DNA from 2 places in the Solidesulfovibrio sp. C21 genome. Region 1 is predicted to be linked to the other one. Evidence: predicted binding sites of a transcription regulator. Region 1 holds the regulator's gene; the other holds the start of a gene.
The links. Region 1 encodes HrcA, which represses chaperone genes, less so after heat shock. Its sites were predicted from a motif close to TGTTAGCACTCNNNNNNNNNGAGTGCTAACA; they were not measured.
Positions count from the first base shown of each region.

Region 2: the regulator HrcA is predicted to act here: its motif matches at 5,017-5,047, upstream of groES (co-chaperone GroES).

Region 1 covers NZ_JBLODY010000018.1:6,524-14,709, reverse strand. The annotation lists gene ACMZ6R_RS07760 (FadR/GntR family transcriptional regulator) at 1-490, shown strand, start outside; gene hrcA (heat-inducible transcriptional repressor HrcA) at 663-1,700, shown strand; gene ACMZ6R_RS07750 (nucleotide exchange factor GrpE) at 1,782-2,318, shown strand; gene dnaK (molecular chaperone DnaK) at 2,446-4,362, shown strand; gene ACMZ6R_RS07740 (penicillin-binding protein activator) at 4,493-6,016, shown strand; gene gatC (Asp-tRNA(Asn)/Glu-tRNA(Gln) amidotransferase subunit GatC) at 6,035-6,319, shown strand; gene gatA (Asp-tRNA(Asn)/Glu-tRNA(Gln) amidotransferase subunit GatA) at 6,422-7,888, shown strand.
Region 2 covers NZ_JBLODY010000077.1:8,785-16,970, reverse strand. The annotation lists gene ACMZ6R_RS17190 (cobyric acid synthase) at 1-1,311, opposite strand, end outside; gene ACMZ6R_RS17185 (histidine kinase) at 1,308-2,375, opposite strand; gene ACMZ6R_RS17180 (YidH family protein) at 2,401-2,847, opposite strand; gene groL (chaperonin GroEL) at 2,991-4,631, opposite strand; gene groES (co-chaperone GroES) at 4,686-4,976, opposite strand; gene ACMZ6R_RS17165 (NADH-quinone oxidoreductase subunit L) at 5,497-7,416, shown strand; gene ACMZ6R_RS17160 (respiratory chain complex I subunit 1 family protein) at 7,413-8,186, shown strand, end outside.

The DNA.
Region 1 (8,186 bases):
GGGCGACGGCACCTATGTCCTGGAACGCCACTCGGGCCACGAACCCCTTGAATACCGCCTGCGCCGGGCCAAGACCGAAGAGATAAGCGAGGTGCGCCGCATCCTCGAGGTGGAGACGGTCCGGCTGGCCGCCGCCAATCGCAGCGCCGCCGATATCGAGACCATGCGCGAATGCCTGGATAAAAAGCAGACCGCCCTGATCGCCGGCGACGCCCACGGCTACGTGACCGCCGACATCGCCTTCCACACCGCCGTGGCCGCGGCCAGCGGCAATGGCCTTTTGGCCGACCTCTACCGCAGCTTCTGCATGGTCTTTCAGGACTTTCTCGACACGCTTATTGCCGACCGGGGCGTCAACCAGTACCAAAACCGCATCCACACGGGCCTTTTGACCGCCATCGTCGACAAGGACCCCGATGCGGCCGTGCGTTTCGCCCTGGAAGCCATGGACCGCACCAGCAACGACGCCCAGGAGCTTGCCACCCAGTAAGCCGCCCGGCCTTGGGATTCAGGCTACTGGCCAGGATTGCACCGTTTTGAAACACCCTGTTATTTTGGGAAGATACATCTTCATTCGCGCGTCTTCCCTTGACACGCCGTGATCGGATTGTTACTCGTTTAGCACTCTACTGATTCGAGTGCCAAACCGGGGATGCTCCATCATGACGCTTTTGGATCGCGAACGGGAAGTACTGACCACCATCATCGAGGTCTATATCGCCACGGCCTCGCCGGTCGGTTCCCGGGCCGTGTCCAAAATCAGCCCCCTCGGCCTGTCCCCGGCCTCCATCCGCAACATCATGGCCGACCTGACCGAGGCCGGCTACCTGGACCAGCCCCACACCTCGGCCGGCCGGGTGCCCACATCCAAGGCCTTCCGCTTCTACCTCGACACAGTCATGCGCCCCTCGCCGCTGGCCGCCCGGGAGCGCCACCGCATCGCCGACGACCTGGCCACGGCCGGGCTCGAGGTGGGCGACCTGTTGCGCCGGGCCTCGCGCGTGCTGGCCGGACTGTCGCTCCAGGTGGCCATGGTCATCGCGCCCAAGCAGGCCGACGCGCGCTTCAAGCGCATCGACTTTTCCCTTTTAAACCCCGGGCTGGTCATGGTCCTGCTCGTGCTCCAGGGCGGCCTCGTGCGCACCCGGGTCATCGAGACCGCCCCCGAGGTCACGGCCGACAACCTAGTCAGCTACGCCAATTATTTAAACGACCTGTTCGGGGACATGACCGTAAGCGAGGTCCGGGCCAGACTCGTGCGCGAACTCGAGGAAGCCAAGCGGACCGTCAACGCCCTGTGCCGGGAAGCGCTGACCCTGGCCAGCTCCGCCTTCGACGGGGAGCGCGAGGCGGCAAGCGAAGTCATCGTGGACGGCACGCCCAATATCCTGGGCCAGCCGGGATTCACCGACGCCGAACACCTGCGCGAACTCATGCGCGTGCTCGAAGAGCGCACGATCCTGCTTGAACTGCTGGACAAAACCGCAAACGAGCTTAGAACGGTAATAACCATTGGCGGCGAACTGGACCGGGTCGCCCTGGTCGACGTCGGCGTCATCACCGCGCCCTACGGCGCGGGCTCCCATCCGCTCGGGGCCATCGGCCTTATCGGCCCCCTGCGCATGAATTACGCCAAGCTGGTGCCTGTGGTGAATTTCACCGCCGACACCTTAAGCCGGCTGCTGGACCGGCGTTTTTAACCGAAAAAGCCTCCGCTTGCGGCGCGACCGGTTTGAGCCGGCCTTTTTTCGCGCCCAGGTGGCTCACGTCCTGGAGGAAGCATGTCCCCTGAGCAGAGAAATCCCGAAGAAGTCCCCACTCCGGAAGATGGGGCCGCAACCGCCGGCTCCCCGGAGGAAGAGATCGAAAAACTGCGCGCCGAACTGGCCGCCGAAACCGACCACCGCCTGCGCAGCCTGGCCGAAGCCGAGAATCTGAAAAAACGCCTTCTGAAAGAAAAGGAAGAGTTCCAGAAATACGCCACCGAATCCCTGGTGTCGGAACTCCTGCCCGTCCTCGACCACCTCGACCTGGCCCTGGCCCACGGCCGGGGCAACGAAGCCTGCAAGAACTTCGTGGTCGGCGTGGACATGACCAGAAAGGCCTTTATCGACATCCTGGCCCGCCACGGCGTGGCCGAATTCGGTGTCGAGGGCGAGGCGTTCAACCCCGAAACCCACGAGGCCCTGGGCATGGCCGCCCGCCCCGACCTGCCCGACGATACGGTGGCCCAGGTGGTCCAGAAAGGCTACAACCTGCGCGGCCGACTGCTGCGTCCGGCCAAGGTCATGGTCAACAAGGCCCAAGGCGCCGGCTAGGACGCCTTTTTTCGCCAAAGCCCCTTTACTCGAATGAAACGGGCCTTATATAGCAGCCTGTCACCAGGAAATTATGCGTCCACAGGGCGCAAGACCATACCGGAACCACCAAGGAGGAAAGGCTATCATGGGTAAGATAATCGGGATCGACCTCGGGACCACCAACTCCTGCGTCTACGTCATGGAGGGTAAGGACCCGAAGTGCGTCACCAACCCCGAGGGCGGCCGCACCACCCCGTCCATCGTGGCCTTTACCAAGGAACGGCTGGTGGGCGAGATCGCCAAACGCCAGGCCGTCACCAACCCCGAGCGCACCATTTTCGCCATCAAGCGCCTGATGGGCCGCAAGTTCAACGGCCCGGAAGTCACCCGCTGGCTGGAGCACTGCCCCTATAAGATCGTCGAGGGCACCGGCGGCGACGCCTATATCGAGGTCGAGGGCAAGAAGTACAGCCCGGCCGAGATCTCGGCCATCATCCTCGGCAAGCTCAAAAAAGACGCCGAAGCCTACCTGGGCGAAACCGTGTCCGAAGCCGTCATCACCGTGCCGGCCTACTTCAACGACGCCCAGAGGCAGGCCACCAAGGACGCGGGTCGCATCGCCGGCCTCGAGGTCAAGCGCATCATCAACGAGCCCACGGCCGCCTCCCTGGCCTACGGCTTCGACAAGAAGTCCAACGAGAAGATCGCCGTGTTCGACCTTGGCGGCGGCACCTTCGATATTTCCATCCTGGAAGTCGGCGACAACGTCGTCGAAGTGCGCGCCACCAACGGCGACACGTTCCTGGGCGGCGAGGACTTCGACCAGCGCGTCATCAACTTCCTGGTCGAGGAGTTCAAGAAGGAAAACGGCATCGATCTGGCCAAGGACCGTATGGCCCTGCAGCGCCTCAAGGAAGCCGGCGAAAAGGCCAAGAAGGAACTTTCCACGGCCATGGAGACCGAGGTCAACCTGCCGTTCGTCACGGCCGACGCCTCCGGTCCCAAGCACATGCTGGTCAAGCTCACCCGCAGCAAGCTAGAGTCCCTGGTCCATGATCTGGTCCAGCGCACCGTGGAGCCCTGCCGCAAGGCCCTGGCCGACGCCGGCCTCAAGGCCTCCGAGATCGACGAGGTCGTGCTCGTCGGCGGCATGACCCGTATGCCGCTGGTCCAGAAGAGCGTGCAGGAGTTCTTCGGCAAGGAGCCCAACCGTTCGGTCAACCCGGACGAGGTCGTGGCCATGGGCGCGGCCATCCAGGGCGGCATCCTGGCCGGTGACGTCAAGGACGTGCTGCTGCTCGACGTGACCCCGCTGTCGCTTGGCATCGAGACCTTGGGCGGCGTGTTCACCAAGCTGATCGACCGCAACACCACCATCCCGACCCGCAAGAGCCAGGTGTTCACCACGGCCGCCGACAACCAGCCGTCCGTGTCCATCCACGTGCTCCAGGGCGAGCGGCCGATGGCGAACGACAACATGACGCTCGGGCGCTTCGAGTTGGCCGGCCTGCCGCCGGCGGCCCGCGGCATCCCGCAGATCGAAGTCACCTTCGACATCGACGCCAACGGCATCGTCAACGTCTCGGCCAAGGACACCGGCACCGGCAAGGAGCAGTCCATCCGCATCACCGCTTCCTCGGGCCTGTCCGAATCCGACATCCAGAATCTCATCAAGGATGCCGAGTCCCATGCCGAGGACGACAAGAAGAAGCAGGAACTCATCGAGGTGCGCAACCAGGCCGACACGCTGGTCTACACCACCGAGAAATCCCTGGCCGAGCTCGGCGAGAAGGTCGACGCCACCACCCGCGGCGAGATCGAGGCCAAGCTCAACCACGTCAAGGAAACCTTGAAGGGTGAGGACGGCGACGCCATCAAGCGCGCCACCGAGGACCTGTCCCAGGCCTCGCACAAGCTGGCCGAGACCCTCTACCAGCAGAAGGCCCAGGCCGGCGGCGCCCAGCCCGGCGGTCCCGAGGCCGGCCCCGCTGGCGGAGCCCAGGCCGGCAAGACCGGTCCCGACGAGGACGTGGTCGACGCCGATTACACCGAAGTGAAATAGCCGCGCCGGGCGCGCACTTGCTTTCGCGTCCGATCACGCGTAGTTGAAAGCCTGACCCGTCCCCATGACGGGTCGGGCTTTTTTCATGCTCTGGCCACGGCGGCACGGCCGCCAAACCCCCGGTTCGCCCATGCACGCCAAGACCCCACTTATTCGCCTCTCCCCCCGCCTTGCCGCGGGGTTGGTATTGTGTCTCGTCCTGACCACCCTTTCGGGCTGCGGCGGTCTTTTCTCCGGATCCAAGACACCGCCGCCGACGCCGCAAGCGCCTGCGCCGACGCCGACGGTCGTGACGCCGGCCCCGCCGCCGACACCTGTGAGCCAAAACACCGTGGCCGTGCTGCTGCCGCTTGGCGGCCCGTTCCGCGAACTCGGCGGCAAGGTGCAAAAGGGCATCAAGGCGGCCCAGGACGAGCTGGCCGCGGCCGGCACGCCCCTGGACGTCATCGTCATCGACGCCACCCAGCCCGATTGGGTCAACACCCTGCGCAACCTGCCGCCGGAAGTCGGCGTGGTGGGCGGGCCGATGCACCCCTTGACGCTCAAGGAGCTGCAATCCACCGGACTGCTGCAAAGCCGCGTTTTTCTGGCTTTTCTGTCCAACCTGGGCGAGGCCCGCGAGGGCATCGACGCCTGGCGGTTTTTCCCCAGCGCGGCTGACGAGATCGACGCGCTGTTGCGCCTGTCGCTGACCAATTACGGCATCAACCAGTTCGGCATCCTGCGCCCCGGCGACCGCTACGGCCAGTCCATGGGCGAGGCCTTCGCCCTGGCCACGGCCCAGCTCGGCGGGCAGATCACGGCCACGGGCGTGTATTCGCCCCAGGACGCCACCGGCTGGGACGCGACCGTGCTGGAGATGCTCAAGACCGGCGGCGGCCGGCCCGGTTTCGGGGCCGTTTTCATCCCGGACGACTGGACCCGGGCGGACAAGGTGCTGGCCAATTTCTTCCGCAACAAGGTCGACGACCTGCTCATCCTCGGCCCGCAACTGTGGACCGAGGCGCTCTACCGCGCGGCCGCCAACAAGACGCCGATCAACATCAACAACTACCGTCTGGCCGTGTGCCCCGGGGCCTGGTGGCCCGAGAGCCAGGGCAAGGCCACCCAGGACCTCCTCGCGGCCATGCACGCCGTCGGCGAAGATCATCCCGACATGTGGGAGGCGCTCGGCTACGACTTCACCCGGTTCGCCGCCCGCCTGGGCCGCCTGCCCCAGGGCACGCCGCCCCAGGAAGTCAGTTCCCGCCTCGCCCAGGCCGCCAAGGGCATGGACTTCAGCATGGCCCCCCTGTCCTATGGACCGGACGGCCGGGCCCATGTGGCCATGTATCTCTTCCGTCCGTCGGTGGCCGGGCCGGTGCTGCTTGATCCCGAGGGATTCCGCCAGCGCCTCAATGCCATTCGGCAAAAGGCCCTGGAAAATCCGGCCCCCGAAACCGAGCAGTCCTATTCGCCCAATCCCGCGCCGGCCGCCCAGCCGGGCGCGCCCGTGCCGACCCAACCGGCCCAACCGGCACAGCCGCAGCCGGCCAGCCCGGCCACGGTCCAACCCGCGCAGCCGGCCAGCCCGGCCGCGCCCAAGCCGCAACAGCAACAGCCCGCCCCGCTGGAGCCGGTCCCGGCCCACCAGCGGGTCATGTCGGTCTCCTGACCCAAGGAAGTTCGAGGTATGAAGATCAGCCCGGAAGAAGCGGCCAAGGTGGCCAAACTGGCGCGGCTTCGTTTCGACGAGGAGGCCCTGGCCGGATTCGCCGGCCAGATGGAAGACATCCTGGCCTACATGGACACCCTTGGCGCGGTGGATACCGAAGGCGTGGAGCCGCTTTACAGCCCGGTGCTGCACGCTACGCCGCTGCGTGAGGACAAGGCGCAAAAGACCTGCCCTCGCGACAAGGTGCTGGCCAACGCGCCGGCCACCGACGGCCAGTTCTTCGTCGTGCCTAAGATCGTTTAAGAAAAGTGAAGCAAGCGGGGCGCTGTCCCGCACCCCGCCGGGGGCGACCATCCCCCGGTCCCCCGACAAGGGGAAAGGGGGTACGCGCATAAAGGATTTGTCATGTCCGAGATTTGCCGTCTGTCCCTGACCGAAGTCCGCGACAAACTGGCCGCCGGGGAAATCAAGGCCGAGGAAGCCGTCGCCGCCTGCCTGGGCCGCATCGAAGCCACCGAGCCCAGAATCAAGGCCATCCTCACCCTCACAGCCGAGGCCGCCCTGGAACGAGCCAGGGCCATGGACGCCGCCGGTCCGGACGCCGGCAAACGCCTGTGGGGCGTGCCGGTGCTCATCAAGGACGCCATCTGCGTGGCCGACGCCCCCACCACCTGCGCCTCCAAGATCCTGGAAAATTTCGTTCCCTTCTACGATGCCGCCTGCATTGCCAAGCTGCGGGACGCCGGCGCGATCATCCTCGGCAAGGCCAACATGGACGAGTTCGCCATGGGCTCTTCCACGGAAAATTCCGCCTATAAGGTCACGGCCAACCCCTGGGACACCTCCCGCGTCCCCGGCGGATCGAGCGGCGGATCGGCTGCGGCCGTGGCCTCCGGCCAGTGCTTCGCGGCGCTCGGCACCGACACCGGCGGCTCCATCCGCCAGCCCGCTGCCTTTTGCGGGACGCTCGGCATAAAGCCCACCTACGGCCGCGTGTCGCGCTACGGGCTGGTCGCCTACGGCTCGAGCCTCGACCAGATCGGGCCGCTGACCCGCAATGCCGCCGACGCCGCCGCCATGCTCACCGTCATTTCCGGCCACGATCCCCGCGATTCCACCTCCGCCCCGCGCGAGGTCCCGGATTTCGAAGCCGCCATCGCGGACGCCAAGGACCTTACGGGCCTCACCATCGGCCTGCCGGACGAATACTGGGGCGAAGGCGTGGACGACGAAGTGCGCGCCGCCTGCCGCTCGGCCGTGGATACGGCCCAAAAACTCGGCGCCAACGTCGTGCCCGTCTCCCTGCCCCACACCCCCTACGCCGTGGCCACCTACTACATCGTGGCCATGGCCGAAGCCTCCTCCAACCTGGCCCGGTTCGACGGCGTGCGCTACGGCTACCGCGCCCCGGACGCCAAGTCCCTGGAGGAGCTCTACGAACTGTCGCGCTCCCGGGGCTTCGGCCACGAGGTCAAGCGCCGCATCGTCATCGGCACCTACGTGCTCTCGGCCGGCTACTACGACGCCTATTATCGCAAGGCGGCCCAGGTCCGACGCCTCATCCGCCAGGATTTTCTCGACGCCTTCACCAAATGCGACGTCATCTGCGGCCCGACCTCGCCCTTCGCCGCCTTCCCCATTGGCCAGATGTCCGGCGACCCCCTCAAGATGTACTTAAGCGACATCTTTACGATTTCCTTGAACCTCGCCGGCCTGCCCGGACTCTCCATGCCCGTGGGCCTGGGCAAGGATTCGCACATGCCCATCGGCATGCAGCTCTTCGGTCCGGCCTTCGACGAAACAACCATCCTGCGCACGGCCAAGGTCCTTGGCGACGCTTTGCCGGGACTGCCCGAGCCGGCGGGATTGTAGGAGCCTCCGGCGGCCAGGGGGAAACTTTTTGAAAAAAGTTTCCCCCTGGACCCCCTTCAAAAACTTTCGACGGGGTGTGTTCACTTCACCGGGACCGTGATGTTCGAGAAGGCAGACCCGTAAGAAACGAGCGGCTCGTTGCCCTTGTATCATGCAACCTTCACGGTCCGATACTTCCGGACTTGAAACGCGTCGTCAGGGCTGGCGTGGGGGCAGGACGGACGCCAAGGCGTATTCTTCAAATATACGCCGCGCGCGGCTGCCCTGCCCCCACGCCGGCCGTTCAACCAGGGACGCA
Region 2 (8,186 bases), on a different contig from region 1:
CGGGGCAAGGCGGCAGGCCCTGGCCTGGACGATCTGGGCCCGGCCCATCTCCAGCCCGTCGGCAGTGACCCCGGAATTGAGCGACATGTTCTGGGACTTGAACGGAGCGACCCGCAGTCCCCGGCGGGCAAGTAGCCGGCACAACCCGGCGCAGAGCACGGATTTGCCGGCATTGGAGGCCGTTCCCTGGATCATCAGCGCCGGCGTCCTGCGCCTGGGGGCGAAGGACGGGGCCAGGGGGGAATCGAGCACCCCGGCCAGGGCGGCCAGGATGCGGTCGGTTTCGTCCTCCCGGCGCACGGCCACCCGGATGAAGCGGTCGGACAGGGCATGAAAGTTGGCGCAGTCGCGAAGCGCCACGCCGTGCCCGGCCAAAACCCGGCGGCAGACCTCGCCCGAGGGGGACGCTTCGGCCGGCAGCCGGGCCAGCAGGAAATTGGCCGCGCCGGGCAGGACCGAAAAGCCGAGCTTCGTGAGTCCGTCGGCAAGGCGCCCGCGCAGGCCGGGCAGGGCCTGCCGGGTCGCTTCCAGGTAGCCGGTATCGGCCAGTCCCCGCGCGCCCACGGCCTGGGCCAGGGTGTTGACCGACCAGGGCGGCAGCTTGCTGCGTACCCAGCCGGCCAGGTCGGGGCTGGCGGCGAGGAGCCCCAGGCGCAGTCCGGGGATGGCGAAGGATTTGGTCAGCGACAGCAGCACGGCCACGTTGTACGGCCGGTCCGCGCCGGCAAGCGAGGCAAAGCCGGGCACGAAGTCGGCGAAGGCTTCGTCCACCAGGAACAGGCACTGGGGATGGCGCGAGGCCATGTCCACGATGTCCGGGGCGGGGATGACCTTTCCGGTGGGGTTGCCGGGGCTGCCGAGGATGACCAGGGAGGGCGAGCGCAACACGCCTTCCATCCGGTCGAGGTGGACGGCGAAGTCGTCGAATTCCACGGCCGGCACCCGGCGGATGTCCATGCCGGACTTGTGGGCGGCCGTGGCGTAGTCGGCGTAGCAGGGCGTGGGGATCACGGCCCGGGCCAGGCCGGTCGCGCGGGGCAGGGCGTAGAGGATCTCGCTCGTGCCGCCGCCGGCCACGAAATGGGAGGCCGGCGCGCCGTAGCGTTCGCAGGCCGCCGCGATGAGCTCGGTCGCGTCCGGGTCCGGGTAATGGACAAGCTCGCCCGTGGCGGCGCTTATGACCTGGCGCAGCCAGGGCGGCGGGCCGAGCGGATTGATGCTGGCCGAGGCGTCGAGGATGTCGGCCGGATTGCGCCCGGCGGCCTCGGCCAGGGCGCGGAGGTTGCCGCCGTGGGGAAAGGACTCGCTCATCGGGCCACCTTGTGGGGCAACACCAGCACCAGATACCAGCCTGTGGTGTTGAGTCGCGCGGCCAGCACCGTGTCCTTGGCCCTGGAGAGTTCGATGGGCCATTGGCGTTGCGTTTCGGCCCGCTCGATGACCGCTTCGGCCGCGTCGTTGAGCCCGCGCTCGGGGCTTTCCACGTTTTTCTCCTTGCCAAGGGCCGCCAGCCCCCGGTCGGCCCGGAAGTAGACCACCGCGTCGCCGGCCTTGGCGTTCTCGGAGACGATGCAATCCGCCACCTTGGGGTCGCTTGCCGCGATGGCCTTGCCGCGCCGGTTCATGAGGATGGCCTGGGCGCCGGGAATGGCGGCCAGATCGGCCATGACGTCCTTGGACAACTGGGCCAGGGTCACGTCGCGCGAAGCCACGCCGAGCAGCCTGTCGCCGTCGTAGATCGGACACGAGGCTGTGACCATCATGCCGGCCCCGGCCAGATCGAGGTAGGGCGATTCCCAGCCGCAGGCCTTCTTCTCGAAATCGGCGGCCGTGTAGAAGCCTTTCCGGGTGGGCTGGTAGTTTTCCAGGGCGCGGGAGAGGGGCAGGTAGGGGTAGATGGCGAAGTTCTGGCCGGGCGTTGTCAGGTAGACCCAGGAAAAGGGCAGGGCGTCATGGGCGGCGGCCATGGCCGGGGCCAGTCTGGCCATGGCCGCAAGGGTTCGGAAGGTCTCGTCGGTGAAGTTTTCCCCGTCGTAGAACAGCAGGGCCTGGCAGGGGGCCATGGCTTGCGGATCGGCTCCGCACGGCCCTGTGACGTCGCGAAAGGCCACCACGCCGTCCTTGACGGCATAGCTTTGCAGGAATTTGGCCCGCAGTTCCGGCGGCGGGGCCGGGGTGTCGCGCCACACGGCGGCATAGGCAGCGCCAAGGGCCCTGGCACTGCCGGCAACGGCCGCAAGCTGGCTGTCGAGCCGGCCGGCGGCCTCCAGGATCACGGCCCTGGCCAGGGGCTTGGTGTCGGCCGCCCGGGCGGGCAGGGCGGCCAGCAGGACGACAAGTATCCAGACGGGGAAAAGACCCATGGCAGGGCGCATAGGGCAGCCTCCGGTTTGGGGCGCGTCATTTTTGGACGATCAGATGCCAGAATACGGAAAAAAGGCCGATGATGATACCGACCACGGCCACGGTGAAAATGATGTCCGGGGTGACGGAAAAGGTCTTGGCCCCCTTGTTGATGCAACGCCGGATGTACCAGAAACGCCAGGTGGCCACGACCATGACCAGCACGCCCACGGCGAAGGTGGAAAGGGTTATGGCCTCGGTGTGGAAGTGTTTCTGGGCCATGCCGGCGAACATGGGCACGTTTTGGATCTGCCGGATGAAGAAGTCGAAGCGCTCGATGACGAAGCTGAAGCCGAAAAGGGCCAACCCCGTGCGGCACCAGGCCAGGAAGGTGCGTTCGTTGGCCAGGTGGTTGCGCTGCCAGGCCAGAAGCACCTGGGGATTGTTGAGGTCGTAGGGCGGGGCGTCGTGGACCGTGTCGGCCTTGGGCGCGGATTCCGGCATGGAGTCTCCTTGGTTTGAGGCTGCCATCAGATAGCGCGGCCGGGGCGGCCGGTCAACGCGGGCACCGGCCTTGCCGGGGCGAAAAAAAGGGAGCCGGACGGATGTCCGGCCCCCTTGGCGGTAACGAAGTGGAAGCGGTCGGTCTAGTACATGCCGCCCATGCCGCCCATGCCGCCGCCGGGCATCGGGGGCATATCTTTCTTGGGCTCGGGCTTTTCGCAGATGGCCGCTTCGGTGGTCAGGAGCAGGCCGGCCACGGAGGAGGAGTTCTGCAGGGCGATGCGGGTGACCTTTTTGGGGTCGATGACGCCGGCCTTGATCAGGTCCTCGTACTCGCCGGTAGCGGCGTTGAAGCCGAAGCCTTCCTTGCCGTCACGCACCTTGGCCACGACGATGGAGCCCTCGAAGCCGGCATTTCCGGCGATCTGGCGCAGCGGCTCCTCGATGGCCCGCAGCACGATATCGATGCCGGCACGCTCGTCGTCGTCGGCCGGCTTGAGGTCGGGCAGGTTTTTCACGCAGCGCACGAGCGCAACGCCGCCGCCAGGCACGATGCCTTCCTCGACGGCCGCGCGGGTGGCGTTCAGGGCGTCTTCGACGCGGGCCTTCTTCTCTTTCATCTCGGTCTCGGTGGCCGCGCCGACATTGATGACAGCAACGCCGCCGACGATCTTGGCCAGGCGCTCCTGGAGCTTTTCCTTGTCGTAGCTGGAGGTGGTCTCATCGATCTGGGCGCGGATCTGCTTGACCCGGGCCTTGATCTTGTCGGCGTCGCCGGAGCCGTCGATGATGGTGGTGTTTTCCTTGTCGACGAGCACGCGCTTGGCCTTGCCGAGGTCGACCAGGGTGATGTTTTCCAGCTTGACGCCGAGGTCCTCGGAGACGGGCTGGCCGCCGGTCAGGATGGCGATGTCTTCCAGCATGGCCTTGCGGCGGTCGCCGAAGCCCGGGGCCTTGACGGCGCAAACCTGCAGGGTGCCGCGCAGCTTGTTGACGACCAGGGTGGCCAGCGCCTCACCCTCGATGTCCTCGGCCACGATCAGCAGGGGACGGGACATCTTGGCGACCTGCTCGAGAACGGGCAGCAGGTCCTTCATGGCGGCGATCTTCTTCTCGTTGATGAGGATCAGCGGCTCGTCGAGCTCGCAAACCATCCGCTCGGGATCGGTGACGAAGTAGGGGGAGAGATAGCCGCGGTCGAACTGCATGCCTTCGACGACGTCAAGGGTGGTTTCCATGCCCTTGGCTTCCTCGACGGTGATGACGCCTTCCTTGCCGACCTTGTTCATGGCCTCGGCGATGATGTTGCCGATGGTGGCGTCGGAGTTGGCGGAAATCGTGCCGACCTGGGCGATTTCCTTCTGGTCGCGGGTGGGCTTGGCCAGGGTCTCGAGCTCGGCGACGACGGAGGCGACCGCCTTGTCGATGCCGCGCTTGATGGCCATGGGATTGCGGCCGGCGGCCACGAGCTTGACGCCCTCGGTGAAAATGGCCTGGGCCAGGATGGTGGCGGTGGTGGTGCCGTCGCCGGCGATGTCGGAGGTCTTGGAAGCGACTTCCTTGACCATCTGGGCGCCCATGTTCTCGAACTTGTCCTCAAGCTCGACTTCCTTGGCCACGGTCACGCCGTCCTTGGTGATGATCGGGGAGCCGAAGGACTTCTCGATGACCACGTTGCGGCCCTTGGGTCCCAGGGTGACCTTTACGGCGTTGGCCAGCTTGTCAACACCGTGTTTCAGCTTTTCGCGCGCTTTGGAATCGAACAGAATCTCTTTGGCAGCCATGTATGCTCTCCTTCAATTAAGAATGGAAATTCGGAAGATGGGGATCAATCGGCCTTAGGCCTCGATGACGGCCAGGATGTCGTCCTCGCGCATCACGAGGAGCTCGTCGTCGTCGATCTTGATCTCGGTGCCGGCGTACTTGTTGAAAAGGACCAGATTGCCCTTTTCGACATGCATCTTCATGTGGGAGCCCTTGTCGTCGAGCTTGCCCGGACCGACGGCGATGACCTCGCCTTTCATGGGCTTTTCCTTGGCGGAGTCGGGGATGATGATGCCACCCTTCGTGACTTCCTCCTGTTCCAGCCGTTTGACAAGCACGCGATCGCCTAAGGGTTTGAGCTTCATACCTAATGACCTCCAGTAGTGTTTGGCAAGTTGGACCCGCCGCTGGCACTCGCTTGGTCCGAGTGCTAGCGGCGGGCGGAAATGTATCTAACCACATCACGGCGAAAGGCAAGGGGCGGGAGTGAAAAAAAACGAGTTGCGGGGCAAAAAAAGAGGTCGCCCCGTCCGTTGCAGCGCGCAACCCCGTCGCCGCCTTAAGGGGTTGGACTTCCTGGACGCGCACATGCAGTGAACCGCCGCGCCCGAGGCCCGACAAGGCAGGGGCCAAGGGAATTGTGATGGGAAGGCCCAAGCCTGTGTAGCCTGGGCTTTTTTTCTGGAAAAGGACCCTTGTGAAACAGATCACGCTGTTGCGCAGGGTGGCAATTTCTTATAAGACGCCTAAACTTGACGCTCTTCCTCATGGGGCCTAGAGTTTTTCCAAAGCAGGCGGCCGAAATGCTTGTGGATAGCTTAAGCCTCGCGGCGGGGGCTGAGCGTTAAGTCCATGGCGGTCCCTAAACTTTTTTCCGAGGTGCCTATGCTCGACACGTTGGTGTTTGCGACGGTGCTGCTGCCATTTTTGGTCGCAGCCATGTTGCTCGTTTTGCGTGAGCAAAACGTGCGCAAGGTCATCCTGGTGGTTATGGGGGGGGTGCTCATCCTCGCCTCCGTGGCCATGCTGCGCGGCGGAGCATTCATCCTGTCGCCGGCCCCACTGTATGACTCCCTCGTCACTCTTGGCGACTTCGTCATACTCTTCGTGGTGCTGTTTGTGGGTCTCAAACGCAAGAACCAGATCATCATCTGGCTCACCGCCGCCCAGATCGTCGGGCTTTTCTGGCTCGACTTCTTCATGGTCCACGGCCATGGGAAGACGCCGGCCTTTTTCGCCGACGACCTGAGCCTGATCATGGTGTGCATCGTCTCCATCATCGGCTCGCTGATCGCCATCTACGGCATCGGCTATATGAAGGAGCACGAGGAGCACCTGCATCTGGCCAAGTCCAGGCAGCCGCGGTTTTTCTTCTTCATCGTGCTGTTCCTGGGCGCCATGAACGGCCTGGTTTTGGCCAACAACCTGCTGTGGATGTACTTCTTCTGGGAGTGCACCACCCTGTGTTCGTTCATGCTCATCGGCCATGACGACACCGAGATCGCCCGCAAGAACGCCGAGCGTGCCCTGTGGATGAACGTGCTCGGCGGCGCGGCCTTCCTCTTCGCGCTCATCGTCTTGCAGCAGACCACCGGCACCCTGTCGCTCCAGGACCTCCTGGCCCGCGGGCCGGAACTGGCCGTGGCCGGCGGCGCCATCCTGGTGCCCATGTTCCTGCTGGTCTTCGCCGGCATGACCAAGGCCGCCCAGGCCCCGTTCCAGAGCTGGCTGACCGGCGCCATGGTCGCCCCGACCCCGGTTTCGGCGTTGCTGCACTCCTCGACCATGGTCAAGGCCGGCGTGTACCTCATCGTGCGCCTGGCCCCGATCTACGTCGGAACCTACTTGAGCAACTTCATCGCGCTCTTTGGCGCGGTGGTCTTCCTGGGCATGGCCGCCCTGGCCGTCGGCCAATCCAACGGCAAAAAGATCCTGGCCTATTCGACGATCTCCAACCTGGGGCTGATCATCGCCTGCGCCGGCATCAACACCCCGGCGGCCATCACCGCCGCCATCCTGCTCATCATCTTCCACGCCATCTCCAAGGCACTGCTCTTTTTGTGCGTGGGCACGGTGGAGCAGAAGATCGGTTCGCGCGACATCGAGGATATGCGCGGGCTCTATGGCGTCATGCCCCGCACGACGCTGATCATGATCCTGGCCATCGCGACCCTGATGCTGCCGCCTTTCGGCATGCTCATGGCCAAGTGGATGGCCATCGAGTCCGCCACGGGCCAGTTCCTGATCATGATCATGCTGGTTCTGGGCTCGGCGCTCACCGTGCTCTTCTGGGCCCGCTGGGCCGGCACCATGCTGTCCGTGCCCTTCGGCCGGCCCAAGCCCGAGGTCCAGCTTCCCTCCGTGCGCCTGCCGCTTGTCATCCTGGCCGCCATGGCCCTCGGGGCGAGCCTTCTCTCCCCGCTGATCTACACCGGCCTGGTGGTGCCGGTGGTGGCCATGTACTACCATGACGTGGCCTACGTCGTGCATCTGGGCAACCTGGATTCGCCAACGGGCGTGTTCATCATCTATCCGCTGTTTATCCTTCTTGGCCTGGGCCTCTACTTCGCCGTCAAGCAGGCGCGCAAGGTGACCGCTGCCGAGGTCGCGGCGCCCTACATGTGCGGCGAGCAGATCAAGATCGACGGCAAGCCCGGCTTCCTCGGCCCCCTGGGCCTACCCGTGGCCGCCACCGCCAGCAACTACTACCTTGACCAGTTCTTCGGCGAGGCCGTGCTGTCCAAGTGGATCAACGTGGTCGCACTGGCCGTGCTCGTGATCATGCTTTTCGGAGGCGCCCTGTGATCATCAAAATCATCATCGCTCTTGCGGCCCTTGTTCTGGCTCCCATCGCCGGCGCGTTGATCTCCGGCGTGGACCGGCGCGTCACCGCCTGGCTGCAGTCCCGGTACGGGCCTCCCATCCTCCAGCCGCTCTATGACGTGTTCAAACTGCTCGGCAAGGAGCCCATGGTCACCAACACCTGGCAGGTCATCTGCGCCTACGTCTACGTGGCCGGCGCGGCCCTGTCCGTGATGCTGCTCTTTATGGGCTCCGATCTGCTGCTCATCTTCTTCGTCCTGACGGTCGGCGCGGTGTTCCTGGTCATGGGCGCGCTTGCCTCCCCCTCGCCCTACAGCCAGGTGGGCGGCCAGCGCGAGCTGCTCCAGATGCTGGCCTACGAGCCGCTGCTGATCCTCGTCTTCGCGGCCATCGCCATGGTCACCGGCAGCTTCAAGGTCAGCGCCGTGTTCGCCCTCGACCATCCCCTGCTCTATGACATCCCGCTGATGTTTATTGTGCTGGGCTATGCGCTCACCATCAAGCTGCGCAAATCGCCCTTCGACATCTCGGCCTGCCATCACGCCCACCAGGAACTGGTGCGCGGCGTGTACACCGAGTACTCCGGCCCCTATCTGGCCATGATTGAAATCGCCCACTGGTACGAAGTGATCCTGATTCTCGGACTGTGCGCGCTTTTTTGGTCGACGAGCGTCGTCGGCATGATCATCCTGGTGGCTCTGACCTATCTGGCCGAGATCATCGTGGACAACGTCACGGCCCGCCTGACCTGG